Regions from separate parts of the Chryseobacterium pyrolae genome, predicted to be linked through region 1. Evidence: riboswitches for the same ligand, from Rfam matches in the RefSeq annotation. Region 1 holds a riboswitch; each other region holds the start of a gene.

Region 1 (4,217 bases):
TCTACGGCCCATTTCAGGTACTGCTGCCATTCGAATCTTCTGAGCGGGAGCCCTTCTCTGATGGCCGGTTCATCAATCTGAATAATTCTGATCCCCGCTTTTTCCAAATCGTTTACCTCATCGCGGATTGCCAGTGCGATTTGTTTACAGGTTAAAGATCGGGGTTGGTCATCACGGACGAAAGACCATTGTAAAATGGTCACCGGACCTGTAAGCATTCCTTTTACCCATTTTTGAGTGAGAGATTGTGCATACTGAGACCAGTAAACCGTCATCGGGTGCGGTCTGTGAACGTCACCATAGATCACGGGAGGTTTTACGCAACGACTTCCGTAGCTTTGTACCCAGCCGTTTTGAGTGAAGGCAAATCCGTCAAGTTGTTCACCGAAATATTCCACCATATCGTTTCGCTCAAATTCTCCATGTACCAATACATCGATGCCGATCTCTTCTTGCCAGCGAATGGTTCTTTCTGTTTCTTTTTTAAGCAGATCATCGTATTGACCGGTAGTCAGTTCGCCTTTTTTGAATTTTGCTCTCCAGGTTCTTACTTCTTTAGTCTGAGGAAATGATCCGATGGTTGTTGTTGGAAACAGGGGAAGTTGAAGAACTTTCTGTTGATCTTCTTTTCGGATACTGAACGGGCTGTTTCTCTTGGCATCATCTTCAGTGGTTACATCTACACGGTCTTTCACATTCTGATTGTGGATTAACGCTGACGTTTTACGGGTATCGGTGGCTTTTTTGTTTTCGGCATATTGCTGTAAGGTCGGATAGTCTGCATTGCCTGAAGCCAGTTTTTTCAAGGTAACAATTTCATAGACTTTTTGTTTGGCAAAAGCCAGCCACTGTTTAATTTCAGGAGATAATGTCTTTTCATTCGTCTCCAGATCAAGATCGAAAGGTGAATGGAGGAGTGAGCAGGATGGAGCAATGAAAACTCGTTCAGAGCCGATCGAATGTATTGCTTTTTCTATGAAGCTTAATGAACTTTCAAAGTCATTTTTCCAGATGTTTCTTCCGTCTACAATACCTAAGGACAAGCTCAGCGTTTGAGGGATGGTATTCAAAATCTCATCCAGCTGTTCAGGAGAACGAACCAGATCAATGTGTAAAATATCAACCGGAAGAGAAGTTGCCAGTGTAAGATTATCTTTTAATCCATCAAAATAAGTAGCCACAATAAACTTTAAATGGGGAAACTGTTTCCTGATTTCAGTGTAAATTACTTGATAGGTTTCTTTTGCTTTTTCATTTAAATCTAATGCTAAGAACGGCTCATCAAACTGAATATATTCCGCACCGTGATTTTCCAGGTCTTTTAGAATCTGAATATAAACAGGAAGCAGGTTTTGAGCTAAATCCAGTTTATCGAAACCCTCTTCTTTTTCTTTTCCCAGCAATAAATAAGTCAGCAAACCGATAATGACAGGTTTTGCATTGATTCCGGCTTGTTTTGCACTAATAAATTCCTGGATGATTTTATTGGAGAATAATTTGAATTCCTGCTTTTTCTGAAATTCTGGAACGATGTAATGATAATTGGTATCAAACCATTTCGTCATTTCCATGGCAGTGATATCCAAACCATCTTTTTGAAAACCTCTTGCCATGGCAAAATACAGATCAAGCTCTGAAGAAGATTCTTTGGAGGCGATTTCCTGATAACGTTCCGGAATAGCTCCAACCGTCAATGTCATATCCAAAACCTGGTCATAATACGAAAAATCGTTGCATGGAATAAGATCTATTCCTGCTTCCTTTTGCAGTTTCCAGTTTTGATGGGTAGTTGTTTTTCCGATCTCCAAGAGTTCGTTTAAAGATGTCTTGCCTGACCAATATTGCTCGCAGGCTTTTTTGAGTTCTCTGTTGCTACCAATACGCGGATAGCCAAGTAGATGGGTTTGCATTTTCTTTTCAACTTTTAAATTAAATAATAATTGTAAAGTTCTTTTAGAATGCTTCGCAACGCTGCCGAATAAAGTGATTTTGAGAAATAGAGTAGATACAGTCAGAACATAATTTGAGAATTGGTTTAAAGTTTTTAACGCAAAGTTTTAATTTAAATTCCTTTATATGTTAAGAAAGCAAAGAGGAATCAATACATGATTTTCTGAAGCTAACGTTTTATCCATAAGCTTCATCAGCGATTTATCGCATTTCTTTGCAGCCTAAAATAAGGCATTAGTATAAAAAATCTTTGCGTTTAAAATCAAAACTATTCAAAATTAAACGCTCAAAAAGTATCATCTGTATGACCTAAAAAGCTTCAAACCGCGAAAGCATTGTCCATTCAGAATAGGCAGGTCTCCTGACTTGTAACAGTTTTTATCATCCTTCCCGCTTGCGCAGTGGATATTCATGGACAAAAACCCTTGTTGTGTTACTTACAGTTGCGCGACAGCTCGTGATTTTCACACGATTCCCTATTAATCTACGTTATGTAAAACCTTTTCTGTTTGATGAAGGATGTTAAAGAACAAAATCTGGGATAAAGGTATTGATTAAAGTGAATTGATTGGTTGTTGTACTTTAATTAAGTATATAATTCTGTTTAAATGATATTTTAAAGTCAAATATTCTGTACATTTGAAAAAAATAACCCCAAAAAGAATATTATTCTGTGGAAAGACTTGATGAAAAGGATCTTCAGTTGCTTAGAATCCTGCAAAAAAACGCAAAACTAACTGTAAAGGAACTTGCTAAAGAAATTAATCTTTCGCCATCACCCGTTTTCGAACGGATGAAAAGGCTGGAGCAGGAGGGATACATCAAACATTATGCAGCCATTTTGGAAGCTGAGAAACTAAATCGGGGTTTTACGGTTTTTTGCCAGATCAAGCTTAAGATCCATGACCGTTCCGTAGGAAATCAATTTGTTGAAGATATCTTACAGATCGACGAAGTGGCTGAATGTTATAATATTTCCGGAGATTTTGATTTTCTGCTTAAAGTTCAGGTAAGGGATATGAAACATTATCAGGATTTTGTCTTCAATAAGCTTGGTTCAGTAGATTCCATAGGAAGTGCGCACAGTACTTTTGTGATGGCTGAAGTAAAAAACATTCATGGAGTGAATATCTAAAAAATAAAAACAGTACCCAAACCGGATACTGCCATTATAATTTTTAAATCATTCAATCATTCAATTTTTCAATCTTTAAATCAAAATCATGGCTCATCACAATCCTGCTTCAGTTTTGTAAAGACCTTATCGAATTTTTCGTAGAGCGTTCCTTCATCATTCGGATCTGGCCTGAAACTGCCGTTGGCACAGTTATAGAAGCCGAAACCTATCAATTGAATCAGTGCATAATCATCTTTTTTTGGATCGTTGAATTGGGCTTTGAATTTATCTATTACTAATTGCGGATCAGAGTTATCCTTGCTTTTAGCTTCGACGAATTTTTTCCAAACGGTGTACATTTTCTGTTTGTCAGGAGAAGAAACAGCATCAATATATTCTTTGCATGTAGTATAAAACTTGCTGTTTTTTAAGGATGCAGGATCAGAATAAGCAATAAGATCTTCTTTTTTCAGCTGATATTCGTTTTCAAAAGTCTGAATCGTTTCCTGGTGAAGTTTTTTCCACTCAGGAAGATTGATGACCTGTATACCGTACAGTTCTTTTTTCTTTTCCTGATATTGCTTTTCGAGTTGCTGGAGATAGATGTTTTTATTTTTCCGGACATCTTCAAGATCAGAAAGTTTAAAGACAGTATGATTGTCAAACAGACCGCTGTTGAATTGATACAAAAGCTTATTAACGCCGTCTATTTCCTCTTTCTTATATTTTCCCGGATCAAAATACCCTTTATTGTCACAGTTGAAGGTTTGATAAGTGTACAATACCAGATTACTGGTTTTGGTGGCTTTCTTCTGTCCCATGACTGTTACAGAAAGAGCCAGTGAAAGAGTAAGTATTAATTTTCTCATATATTTTGGTGTACGATATTTTTTGAAAGGTGCTTTTTGAATTTAATTGTAAAATTAATATTTTAGATTTAAAACAGGAAGAAATGGAGTTCATCTAACGAATAAGTTTTAAGTCATTAAGATTTTTGAGTTGTAAAGTGGAGTTAAGGTAAAAATCAGTTATTAGCCGTAATTACTCACTTCAATAAGGTTCATATCAGGATCGCGGAAATAGACAGATCTGATTTTTCCCAGAGCACCGGTTCTTTCAACAATACCTTCTATAATTTGAATGTTTTTTT
Region 2 (4,217 bases), 670 kb from region 1:
AAAGAACTTACCGAAATTGCCAGCAGCTATCAGGGAATGTTTGAAGTAGATTACGGACGCAGACGATTGATTACTTATGCAAGGTCCGGAGCTTCTTTACATTACACCTATGAATATCAGGTGATTCCTAATAAAGGGATAGATCTGGTGTATGAAAAAATTGGAGATGTAAGTGAAGAACCATCAAAAATAACCATAAAAGAGAAGATCAATAATAAATGGGTGGTTAAAAAATCATCTAAATAATAGTATAATAAGAAAGAAAATGAAGATACAAAAGGAGATCGATTTTATCCTGGCCGTAGATGCCCTGAAAAATGTACAGAGGAGAAATTACAATGCTGATGATTCCAGAAGGGAAAATACTGCCGAACATTCATGGCAGATCATTATTCTGGCACAGATTCTATATCCCTATGCTAAAAACCGCACAGATATTGATCTTTTAAGGGTAATCAGAATGCTGTCCATTCATGATCTGGTGGAGATTGAAGCAGGAGATACATTTTTATTTGATGAAGCTGCCATGGTTGGGAAATTCGAAAGAGAAAAAATTTCTGCACAGAAGATCTTCGGAATCCTGGATGAGCCTTTGCGTACAGAATTTTTTGAGCTATGGCTTGAATTTGAAGAAGAAAAAACTCCGGATGCTATTTTTGCCTGTTCCATTGACAGGATCATGCCGTTTATTCTAAACTCCCACACGTCAGGGAAAAGCTGGACAGAAGCCGGGGTTACCGAAAAACAGATCAGAAATATGCTGGAAAATGCCATTACAAGAGCATCTGATGAAATGGGAGAGGCTTTTGAAACATTGCTGAGCAGAAGTTTGGATACTGATAAGGTAGTTAGGTAATTTTACAGCGAAGCAAGACAGTGGTTTTTAAATCGCTGTTTTTTATAATAGTTTCGGGCGGCCAGAGGCCGCCCGAAACTATATGAGTTAGTGAATTTTATCTATTTTAGATGGTTACCTTAAGTTATTTAGAGGTCGACCTAAGAAACTGTAACGTTAAGAAAACTCTTATGTCTGAGTGCGGGACAAAGTATGATTCTTAATACAGATGGCTACCGCACGAGTTTTAGAGTTTTTAGAGAGCAGATTTCATTTTTAGTGGAAGTTTCTGGTCTTGAATTTTTGGTTCATTTTGCTTCAAGGCAAAAGAACAAATTAAAATAATTATAGTATAAAATGGTTTCGGGCGGCCAAAGGCCGCCCGAAACTTACCAATTATAGTATTCTGATTGGCTTTTTCTCTTCATCAATAGCCACAAAAGTAAAATCACCAACGATCGCTCTTTCTCTTTCATAAGAGTACATCTGCTCCGTATAGATCTCTACATTCACCTTCATACTTGTTTTTCCGACATAGGAAACCTTTCCGATAAGTTCCACAATGGTTCCTGCAGGGATTGGTTTTTTAAAATCGATTTTATCGCTGCTTACAGTTACCACTCTTTTTCTTGCAAAACGGGTTGCTGTGATAAAGGCTACTTCATCCATCAGCTGCATAGCTGTACCTCCGAAAAGAGTATCATAATGGTTAGTGGTGTTTGGGAAAACCGCTTTAAAAATTCTGGTTTCGGATGCTGCAATTCTTTCTTCTGTAGTCATATTTCATTATTAATTAATACGAAATGAAATAGATCAAAATAACAGAGCAGTGACAAGAATCATAGGAATTCCTGAAGCAGTCCATCAGATCAATAAACTTCAAATCGCGAAAGTTTCTTGTTTAAAGAAATAGGCAGGTCTCCTGACTTGTAACATCATTTATCTCCTTCCCGTGCCCTGCACAGTGGATCCTTGATAAAGACTTCAGTTACTTACAGTTGCGCGACAGTCCGTGATTTTCACACGGTTCCCTTTTAATCTGCGTTAAGCAGAACCAGTTTCTGTGATGAATAAGCGTTAAACTTTTTCAGGACAAAAATAAGAATATTACAGAGAAAAACGGCAATTATTCCGGACTATTATAAATAATCTGGCTCATCACCCTTCCTTCCTTGATGGTCCAAAGCGTGATATACCTGTTCTCACCGGAACCGTTAATCATATAAAGATAGATGTGATCGTTGTCAAGAGCGGTTACTCCGACATTGTTGAAATCCATAGTAGGCTGGAACATATTTTTAATAGCTTCCCTTACAAAAACAGAACCTCTTCCAGGTTGCTGAACCCGGATCGATTTGATCTCCGTCATGCCTTCCGGAAGTCCGTCCTTAATTCCCCAGGGTTTTACTTTATCAATCGTAAGGATCTTTCCGTCTGCATCTTTTTCCTGTTTTCTGTAGCCGGCATTCGACGGATAAACATCGATTACGACCTTGGTTCTTTGGGAAGTCGGTATTTTGGGATTACTGTTGTCTGTAAAAATAAGTGATTTTCCGTTTTTGGATTTAGAAGGGGTAAACTGGGGAAGCTGGTCGATAAAAGCAATACGACCTTTATTCACCATCCCTTCCTTCTCAAGATTTTCATATCTCACAAAAGGTTTTTCCTCATCTTGCTTTTCAGGATATTTGATCCAGATCCATTCTGTTTCTCCCGGAGCAGGCTTTACATAAACAAATACATCACCTTTACGCATCCGGATCTTGTCTACGATTTTTCTGTAGTCATCCTTGTGGACACGTACATTGGCGTAGCCTTCTTCAGCCTTTACAACACCGAAAGGAACTTTATTCTGTCCTTTCACAAATGCTAAGGAAAAAAGACTGAAAGCGGATAAGTACAATGCTCTGTTTACGGAAATCATTCTATGAAATTTTTTGATCCCTCAAATATATAAATTAAATGTTTTTTTGATCAGTAAAATGTAATGGTATTTGATTAAAATTGTCAATATACTCTCAAAAGCTTGTAAAACTCTTCATTGGGAGGCTGATGCCGATTATTTTTAAAACAATTTTAATTTTTCGGAAGATAATTAAATTGTTGCAGTTCTTTAAGGTCTTTCACCTTTCTCAAATGGGTGTCCGAGAGAAGATAAATATCATCAGCCATATTGAATAAAGTCATATAATTATGATCGGAGATGATCATTCCTTTATAGGGTACCTGGCTTTTAATGATCATTTCCAATTCATCAACGTTTTTAGGAGAAACACCGCTGAAAGGTTCATCCAGTAAAATAAATTCCGCATCTGAATAAGTAATGATCAGGGTTTCAATGATTTTTTTCTCACCGCCTGAAAGATTTCTTGGTGTTTCATTCAAAAAGGGCTGTATCATTTTTAGGTCGTAAAGCTTTTCCGCATTTTCTTGGGTACAGAATAGTGGGATGAGCTTCCTGATCTTACATTCTTTAGGGAGAAATGAAGAACGCTGAGGCAGATAAGCAATTTTATTTTTCCTGTCGGACAGGCTTTTAAGAATAGTATCATTCAATTTAATAAACTGCGTATCCCCTTTAATTGTTCCAAAGATGATCTCTAATAAAGTAGATTTTCCGCCACCAGCGGGGCCAAGAATTCCTGCTATTTTTCCAGTTTCACAGCCTAAATAGATATCCTGGAGAATCTTTCTTCCGCCGAAAGATTTGGTAACACTGTCGATGTGAAGTTTATTCATAAGAATCGGGTAATTACTTTAATAATTAAACTTAATGATCCCGTGAAACCCCACAAAAACCATTTTGAAAACCCAAAATTGGCGTAGAAAAAATATTCGCCTTTCAGCCTTATATCATAAATAAAAAAGTGGAGGAGAGGAAGAATGAGGAAAAAATATAGCCCAAGATTTTCAAAAGTAAATTGAGTACCGAAGCATAACAACAGAGAAAATAACACCGCAGGAATCATTAATTTTCTATAAAAAATCCAAAGGACAGTAAAGCTTTTATCCATGATCCAAAAATAACAAGAAAATTTGATCTGTATGCTTCAACATGCAATGTTTAGGAGTTAAAATAAAATAGCGCTGAACATTCAGCGCTATTTTTATAGGATTAAAAGGTATACCTCATTAAATTCTTTCAAGCTCATCCGCATTAATCGTGGTCTTAAAAGTTCCATAGTTGACGATCACTTTATTTTTAGAAATCTTTTCAATTGTTCCTACGCTGGTACTTCCGGGAATACGGACACGTTGTCCCTCTTTCATCCATACGGCGCGGTCGGTTTTACGTTTCTCCTCCATTTTTTCATTGGTTTCAGCGATCTTTTCAATCACATCATCCTTTTTGAGTTGCTGGGTGATCTTTCTTTTAACCACC
Region 3 (4,217 bases), on a different contig from region 1:
GGCATCGGGTAAAGAGATACCGTCTGATAAACCGTATTGGTCACGTTGTTCACTTTAAATCCTAAAGTGTACTTCTTGAAAAGTGCGGCAGAAATTCCTGTATTCAAAATAAAATAGGGATCAATGGCTGTCGACCTTTGCTGGTCGGTAGTAGTATAGGTAAGGCCATTGAAAAGCCCTTGAGCATACACCTTTAAGAAAGAATATCCATACTCTATATTTCCGACAGCTTTGTGAATGGGAACATACATCCGCTGCAGTTGAGTGTCTTTATTGACTGATTTTGAATAGGAATAACCTGCATCCAGTTTCAAAGCGTGTTGTCCAAAGGTTTTATTCCAGCTAACCTGCGATTCCAAACCATAAGACTCTACTCTGGTCGTATTGAACGGTGCCCAATATCCGAAAGAGGTCGGAAGCCAGTTGATAAGATTTTTGATGTCCATGTAATAAGGACTTAATGTCACTTTAAAATCTCCAAAACTGAACTCATGGTTCATGTCAATATTGGTGGAAGTTTCAGGAAGTAAATCCAGATTTCCTCCCGGTTGCCAGTAGAGATCATTAAACGAGGGGAATCTGAAGTTTCTTGAAAAGTTGGCCCCGACATGATACCATTTTAAAGCATTCCACTTTCCTGAAAAAGAATAAAGAAGGGGAGAAGATATACCTTCTACAAAATCCTTCTTAATTCCGGCTTCAAAACGAAGATCTTTTTTGGCAAAATACCGGATTAAACCAGCTAAGGATCCCACATTTCTACTGATCACTCCCAATCCCGATTTATAACCTTCACCCTTATTCACCTGAAATTCTCCAATGGCGTTAACATTGATCTTTGGCGTGATGAAATAATTGAAATCATTTTTAAAAATATAATTCTTTCCCTCTGCACCACTTGCTTTAGGAAGATTAAGATTTGAAAAATACTGGAAATTATCCTGCGTATAAGCTGCTTTTAAGCTGTTTGAAAGATTGTTTTTTTGAATATCCCATGCGATCAGACTTCTTAAGGTCTGCGCGTTGTATTTGGTCCTGTTACCGTTGTCCTCAAAAATAGGATAGTGCTGTGATGCATCAAAGATCTGATTCTGCCAGGAAATGGTCTGGTGATCAGCAATTTTATAAGAAGCCCCAATGTTCACTGAAGTATTGAAATATCTTCCGTTAACATTATTGAATCCTGTATTTCCTACAACAAACTCAGGAACTTTATAATCATTTTGGCTCGTTAAATAGCTGCCTGAAACCTTCACACTTAACTTTTCATTACTGAAAGAAGCCTGTGCAAAATTATTATACGTATCAAAAGAAGCCACTTCCGAATAAACAGAACCTTTAAAACCCCTGTTGAAATCTAAAATATTGTTTAAATGAATACTTCCTCCGATAGCCCCACTACCATAAACAACACTTCCGCCACCAGCTTTTACATCGATCTGATCATATCCGAATACCGGAATATTATTCACATCTCCCTGTCCCAAAAAACTTGAATTAATGTTGATTCCGTTCCATACAAAAGCCGTTTGCTGGGCAGTTGTTCCACGGAATGATGGAGAAGAAACAGCACCACGGCCGTTTTCTTTGATGTAAATGGAAGACTGATAGCGTAAAAGTTCAGAAAGGTTCGTTGAGTTTTTCTCAATATCCTTTGGAGTAATCGTACGTACCGGATGAAAAAGTTTTACTTTGCTCATCTGGCTGTCGAAAATATAAATAGTGTCAACCGCCTTCTCCTGTCCCAAAAGAAAGCTGCCATAAGACGTACAAAGCAGTAATAAAGATCTTTTTATATCCATACAATTTTACTTTTCCTCCGAAAGCAATGTGTTTTTAGTTATAATTTTGGCAGGTCTCCTGACTTTCGCGTTCTGCACCTTCCCGTATGAACAGTGGTTTTTTTGCAGAAACTCTTAATGCGATTTACAGTTGCGGGGACAGTTTGGGTATTTCACCCAATTCCCTATTATTTCCAATACGCTGGAAACCAAAATTTTTGCAAAGATAACTTTTTAAATGTATTGCGCAAAAATGACAAAAAGTAAATAATGAATGGTGAATTCCGCTTCGCAAGGAAATTTTTTAAATGTATAATTATCAGTAACGGAAATGATACTATAAAAATTGAAAAATAGTTCTTTAAATTAACTATTCATCTGCAAAGCAAAATTGATAAAAAGCCTAAAAGTGAATAGTGAATCATCAATTTTGCTTCGCAATTGAATGGTAAGGATAAGCACCTTTAAAATTCATTTTTGACTTGCGAAGCAAAATTCACCATTGACAAAGCAGGCTCACTTTTCTCGGCTATAAAAACGTCGAATCAAAATAAAACGGAAGCAAATCCTTGATAGAATGTACCTTTACCACTTCATCATTCATACTTGAAAAATAAAGATCTATATTTTCGTTCTGTTTTGTTTCATATTCTATTAAACTCTGTCGGCAGGCTCCGCAAGGTGGAATTGGAGGATTTTTCTCGTGGAATTCCCTAGGACCTCCTACAACAAAGATCTTTTTTACTCTTACATCCGGAAAGTTGGCTGCCACCCAGAAAAGAGTTGTCCTTTCTGCGCATAATCCTGACGGATAAGCCGCGTTCTCCTGGTTGTTACCGGAATAAATTTCACCGTTTTCCAGCAAAACGGAACATCCCACAAGGAAATTAGAGTAGGGCGCATAAGCATTTTCACGGGCTTGTTTTGCTCTCTCAAATAATGTTTTTTCTATATCGTTCAGTTCACTGCTGTTTTTAAAGTGCTCGTAACTGATCTGTATGTCTTTTTTCATATATTAGTCAGGCTAAAAAGGGGGCCAAATTTACTTCTTTTTCATCAGTTGGACAATGTTTTTTTTGTTCACTATTAAATTGAAATTCAAAAAAATAAAATGCTATATACATCAATACAATTCCGAAATATAGAACTAAAAAACAGATGGGTAATGTCTCCCATGTGTATGTATTCATGCGAAAACGGGATCGCAAATGATTTCCATTTTGTGCATTACGGAAGCAGAGCGCAGGGCGGGACAGGTTTAATAATGGTAGAAGCTACCGGAGTAGAGCCAAGAGGAAGAATTACCAATCACTGCATGGGAATCTGGAATGATCAGCAGGCAGAAGAGCTGGGAAAAATTGTTGACTTTGTCCATTCCCGTTCAGAAAGTAAGATCGGAATTCAGCTGGCCCATGCCGGAAGAAAAGGTTCCACCTGGAATAATCTGCAGATTCCTCTTGAGGAAGGCTGGGAAACCATTGCTCCGAGCGCTATTCCTTATCATCCATCTGAGAGAATTCCACACGTTCTTACCGTGGAAGAAATCAAAGAACAGGTCCAGAATTTTAAAGAAGCAGCAAAAAGAGCCGTAAAAGCAGGTTTTGATATCATCGAAATTCATGGGGCGCACGGATATCTGATCCACCAGTTTTTATCACCACTTTCCAATATACGGACAGACGAGTACGGCGGAAGCTTTGAAAACAGAATCCGGTTCCTGCTGGAGATTGTAGATGGTGTCAACGAAGAACTTGATGAAAATACAGCCCTTTTTGTACGGATTTCCGGAACCGAATACGCTGAAAACGGATGGAATATCAATGACAGTGTTGAACTGGCCAAAGTTTTAAAAGAACATTCTGTAGATCTCGTAGATGTTTCAAGCGGAGGTAATATTCACGGAGCAAAAATATCCGTATTTGATGGTTATCAGGTTCCTTTTTCCTCTCAGGTTAGAAACGAAGCTGAAGTGAAAACCGGATCCGTAGGATTGATTACTACAACGGAACAGGCAGAAGAGATCCTGCAGAAAGGAGATGCAGATCTGATATTTGTAGCAAGAGCGATCTTAAGAAACCCATATATGGCGGTTCAGGGATCATTTGAGATGAAAGAAGAATGCTTTTTTCCTCATCAGTATACAAGAGCGAAAATTTCGTCATAAAACTCCGGGATGAAAATTGAAGACTTTATGCTGACCTGTCCCAGCAAGAAATTTCTGGGAGTTGAGTGCTTAGGATGCGGTGCCCAAAGAGCCATTATGCTCGTTTTTGAAGGAAAATTTTCAGAAGCTTTTCATTTGTATCCGGCTGTTTATACCGTGTTGCTGTTTTTTTTTACATTAGGTTTGAGTTTTGTAGATAAAAAAAGGAAGTACGGGCGTATGCTGATGATTATGGTGGTTGTAAATCTTATTATTATGATGGTATCTTACTA
Region 4 (4,217 bases), on a different contig from region 1:
GCAGCTTCAATGGGAGCGGTACTTCTTGTGGCAGGAGAAAAAGGAAAACGTTCTGCACTTAAGCATTCAAGAGTAATGATTCACCAGCCTTCAGGAGGTGCTCAGGGAGTAGCTTCAGATATGGAGATCAACTTGAGAGAGATGCTTAAATTAAAGCAGGAGCTTTATGAGATCATCGGTCACCACTCAGGACAAACGTACGAATGGGTAGAAAAGTCTTCAGACAGAGACTACTGGATGACTTCTGAGGAAGCTAAAGGCTACGGAATGGTAGACGAAGTTTTACAGAGATCTACAGAGAAAAAATAATTTCCTTTTCAGGAATATTGAAAAACGCACCGGATTTTCGGTGCGTTTTTTTATTGCTTGATTTGTATTTTAACCACAAAAGGGACAAAAGTTTTTTAGCACTTCAGCGCTACTTTCAAGCTTAAAAAAAATGTGAAAAGAAGATCACTTAAGTTCTGTGAAAATCTTTGATTTTCATAATGACAAAAATTCGTCGACCCCAATTCCCATCCCGTGGAGGGGTGGCAAAAATTCAAAGAATTTTTGACGGGGTGGTTAAAAAAAATACTCAGTCTTCCCCCAACAACTCAACTTCATCACCTCAAAGGTTATAAAAACAAAAACGCGCCCCTCAAGACGCGTGTCATCTATTTTTTAATAATCTTATGAACCGTGGTATTCTTTGATGTTTTAATTTCCATCAGATAAATCCCGGTGTTCAAGGCCTGAATATTGATTCTTGCTGTATTTCCAGTCAGTACCTTTTGTCCTGAAGCGGCATAAATATTCACTTCTTTAATACTTTCCGCAGTTTCTATCTGGACAAAATCACTTGCCGGATTTGGATAGATTCTGAACTCCTTTTTATTGATGTCAGAAACACTTAAAATAGAGCTTGATGCTTCTCTGGGAGTAAATGGTAATCTTTGTCCGAAACTTAAGCCTAGCCAGTCGTTATTTCCCAATTGAATTTGAGATAAATTGGTCTGTCCTCTCCAGTTTGAAAGGTCTTTTCCTTTGAAAAGCTTCCACGTATTGGTTCCTGATGTATTTCCTGTAAAGTTATTGAGAGATAATGTACTGATCTGGTTGCTTGCTGATGTAAAGTTAAAATAAGGAGCTTGTGCATGAATCAGCTGAAGAGCCTGCTCAGCGGTTAAGCCTCCATTGTATTTAATTCCAAAAACAAAGGAATGAGCTTCACCATTTGAATTGTTCGTCCCAAAATCGATAACAACAAGACTTGTATTGCTTCCCGTTCCGATCCAGTTGGTGATCTGTGAAAGATTGTACCAGGAAGAGCTGTAAGCTGCCACAGGAGAAGACGGATGGGAAAGTGGAGGCGTAGTAGAGGTAAATCCATAACCGAAAGAAATACCATACCATTTTCCATTAACTAATGGATCATTGTTTACGCCATTATTCAAATTCATGTTTTCTGCAGTAGGACCGGACCATGTAGACCAGTAATCTTCCAAACTTGGAATGTGATGGTTGTAATTGAAACTGTAAAGAAAACCTGAAGGAACTTCTGCCTCTATTTTAGGCTCTGCCGCAGAAATAGCATTGATGAGGTCTTCCATCGTAAGATTATTTGCATCATACCGATAGCCCCATGCATAAGATGTGGGATTGTCACTATCATTAAAATCGGCGATGAAATAAGCCTTTTTCGAGCCTGTCCCTACCCAGAATTTAATGTCATTCTCTGTAAACTGGGCAGAGAATAGCTGCAGACATAGCAGCAGAAAAAAAAGATAGATCTTTTTCATAATATAATTAAATTAAAGTTTTATTCCCGAAACTTTCCCGCAGGAAAAAGAATAAGAATCTTTTTCAGATCCTTCTTTTCCTGAAGTGAACGCAGATAAGGCAGGTCTCCTGGCTCGCTTCTCGAAGTACGCCTTCCCGGATTGAGATCCAGTGGCCTATTGTACTCAAAGTTTAAAACAGCTTACAGTTGCGGGTACAGCCCAAGCATTGAATTTCTTCTCACTTGATTCCCTGTTAATGAACAGATGTTCAGCCTTAACTGCTGCAAATATATTATATAAATTTTTGAAGCTGTTTTGTGAATTATTGTATGGTTTCTTTATTTGTTTAGCTGTCAGATTACTTTTAGGAAGATGATTTTTTGATTTAATAAAGAATTAAAAAGAAGATTGATGATATTCGGATTAATTCAAGTGTTTAAAATAAATTCATCTAACGATCTTATTGTTAAAATACAATTGTTATTAAATTCAACATCAGTTTACAATCAATGTATACTTTCGCGGCATAAAAGTAACTATGAGAAAACTGCTGTTATCGGCGATCGTATTCACAGCGCTTGCATCATGTAAAGATGATGACAACAAGATGAATAACCAGGATATCAATTATGCTAAACTTCCTCAGGAATTTCCTTTCTCCAAATTGACAACTATTAATGGGGTAGATGTTATTAACGGTGGCTTCGGTTCAGGTGCAGCTGCACATCCAACCAGAAAAGGGGAGTTTTATGTGATCACCGATCGTGGTCCGAATACAGATTATCTGAACGGAAAGAAATTTCCAGCCCCGAATTTTACGCCAACAATTATGCATTTTAAGATCAATGCAGAAGGAAATATCGAGGTTATCAAATATATTAAACTTAAAAATCCTTCCGGCCAGCCGATTACAGGTCTTCCGAACCCTGCAGGAATGGGAAGTACAGGAGAAACAGCCTACGATTCATCAGGAAATGTTTTGGGAACAGACAATTATGGACTGGACAGTGAAAGTATTGTAGCAGCAGCAGACGGAACTTTTTGGGTTTCTGACGAATATGGTCCGCACATCGTTCATTATAACGCAGAAGGAATAGAATTGGAAAGGATAAGTCCGATAGGGGTCAATACCGGACCTAGAAAATTGCCTGCTGTTTTGGCGAAAAGAAGAGCCAATAGAGGAATGGAAGGATTATGCATCACTCCGGATGGGAAAATGCTGGTAGGCACTATTCAGTCTACGATGTATGTTCCTACAAAAGTTCTCGCCACGAATACAACGTTAACCAGAATTGTCACTTTTGATATTGCAACAGGACAGACGAAACAGTATTTGTATAAGCAAAATGGAGGGGCATCAGATTCTGTATGTGATATTACAGCTATCAGCAGCACGGAATTTCTTGTTATAGAAAGAGACGGAAACTTTGGCTCTCAGGGAGGAACCAAAAAAGTATACCGGATCAATATTGCTGGAGCTTCAGACGTGAACGGTACCGATATTGCGGCTGTTGACGGGATGAAAATCAATAATAAAGCTTTAGAGCAGTCTACCTGGGATGAAATTACGAACGCAGGAATAAAGCCTGTTTCCAAGGTTTTAGCCGTAGATCTGGTAGCAAAATTAGGATATGAGCATGATAAATTTGAAGGAATCGTTTATTTAGGGAATAATAAACTGGCAGTCTTCAATGATGATGATTTTGGAATTTTAGATGACGGAAACGGAAATCCAAAAGCGAAGATCCTTCCTAAAACCGGAAAAGTAGACAAAGGAACAATGTATGTAGTCGATATTCAATAATTAGATTTTTTTTAAGAAAACGGCGGCATCGAAGATGCCGCCGTTTTTGACTCTATATGTTTTTAAATTCGATAGAAATTGGCTTTAGCTGAAACCTACGAATTAAAACCCTCAATAATTTTAGAAAAATCCTCTAATTTTAAAGCGGCACCTCCGATCAGTCCACCATCGATATCAGGCTGAGAGAAAATCTCTTTCGCATTATCAGGCTTCACAGAACCTCCGTAAAGGATAGAAATTTCGTCAGCCACTTCCTGTCCGTATTTTGCAGCGATGATGCTTCTGATGTGTGCATGAATCTCCTGAGCCTGAGCCGGAGAAGCTGTTTCACCTGTTCCGATCGCCCAAACCGGTTCGTAAGCGATCACTACTTTTTTGATCTCTTCAGCAGAAAGTGTGAAAAGAGCTACTTCAGTCTGGTTTTTCACCACTTCAAAATGCTGTCCAGCCTTTCTCTGTTCAAGCGTTTCACCGTTACAGTATACAGGGATCAGTCCTTTATCAAGAGCTAATTTGATCTTTCTGTTGCAGTGAGAATCTGTTTCACCGTGGTATTGTCTTCTTTCAGAGTGCCCGATTAATGAACCTGTCGCATCGATAGATTCCAGCATATCTGCAGAAAGTTCTCCTGTATAAGCACCGCTTTCATG

Evidence for each region. A riboswitch is a leader RNA that binds a small molecule or an ion and turns the genes downstream of it on or off. The one in region 1 is predicted to bind cobalamin.
Region 2: linked by a shared signal. The riboswitch ahead of NZD88_RS00140 (acyl-CoA thioesterase) and the one ahead of metE (5-methyltetrahydropteroyltriglutamate--homocysteine S-methyltransferase) in region 1 are both predicted to bind cobalamin.
Region 3: linked by a shared signal. The riboswitch ahead of NZD88_RS19655 (TonB-dependent receptor plug domain-containing protein) and the one ahead of metE (5-methyltetrahydropteroyltriglutamate--homocysteine S-methyltransferase) in region 1 are both predicted to bind cobalamin.
Region 4: linked by a shared signal. The riboswitch ahead of NZD88_RS03960 (T9SS type A sorting domain-containing protein) and the one ahead of metE (5-methyltetrahydropteroyltriglutamate--homocysteine S-methyltransferase) in region 1 are both predicted to bind cobalamin.

Annotation. Positions count from the first base shown of each region.
Region 1 covers NZ_JANZQH010000001.1:692,710-696,926, forward strand. Annotated here, with positions in the region: gene metE (5-methyltetrahydropteroyltriglutamate--homocysteine S-methyltransferase) at 1-1,910, opposite strand, end outside; cobalamin riboswitch at 2,285-2,469, opposite strand; gene NZD88_RS03040 (Lrp/AsnC family transcriptional regulator) at 2,624-3,085, shown strand; gene NZD88_RS03045 (hypothetical protein) at 3,172-3,936, opposite strand; gene NZD88_RS03050 (VOC family protein) at 4,099-4,217, opposite strand, start outside.
Region 2 covers NZ_JANZQH010000001.1:26,537-30,753, forward strand. Annotated here, with positions in the region: gene NZD88_RS00130 (FG-GAP repeat protein) at 1-246, shown strand, start outside; gene NZD88_RS00135 (HD domain-containing protein) at 266-856, shown strand; gene NZD88_RS00140 (acyl-CoA thioesterase) at 1,232-1,615, opposite strand; cobalamin riboswitch at 1,731-1,909, opposite strand; gene NZD88_RS00145 (hypothetical protein) at 1,962-2,759, opposite strand; gene NZD88_RS00150 (ATP-binding cassette domain-containing protein) at 2,912-3,574, opposite strand; gene NZD88_RS00155 (endonuclease MutS2) at 3,968-4,217, opposite strand, start outside.
Region 3 covers NZ_JANZQH010000012.1:77,855-82,071, reverse strand. Annotated here, with positions in the region: gene NZD88_RS19655 (TonB-dependent receptor plug domain-containing protein) at 1-1,802, opposite strand, end outside; cobalamin riboswitch at 1,834-2,010, opposite strand; gene NZD88_RS19650 (cytidine deaminase) at 2,311-2,793, opposite strand; gene namA (NADPH dehydrogenase NamA) at 2,893-3,945, shown strand; gene NZD88_RS19640 (DUF2752 domain-containing protein) at 3,955-4,217, shown strand, end outside.
Region 4 covers NZ_JANZQH010000002.1:143,748-147,964, reverse strand. Annotated here, with positions in the region: gene clpP (ATP-dependent Clp endopeptidase proteolytic subunit ClpP) at 1-309, shown strand, start outside; gene NZD88_RS03960 (T9SS type A sorting domain-containing protein) at 657-1,781, opposite strand; cobalamin riboswitch at 1,864-2,055, opposite strand; gene NZD88_RS03955 (esterase-like activity of phytase family protein) at 2,302-3,567, shown strand; gene tpiA (triose-phosphate isomerase) at 3,663-4,217, opposite strand, start outside.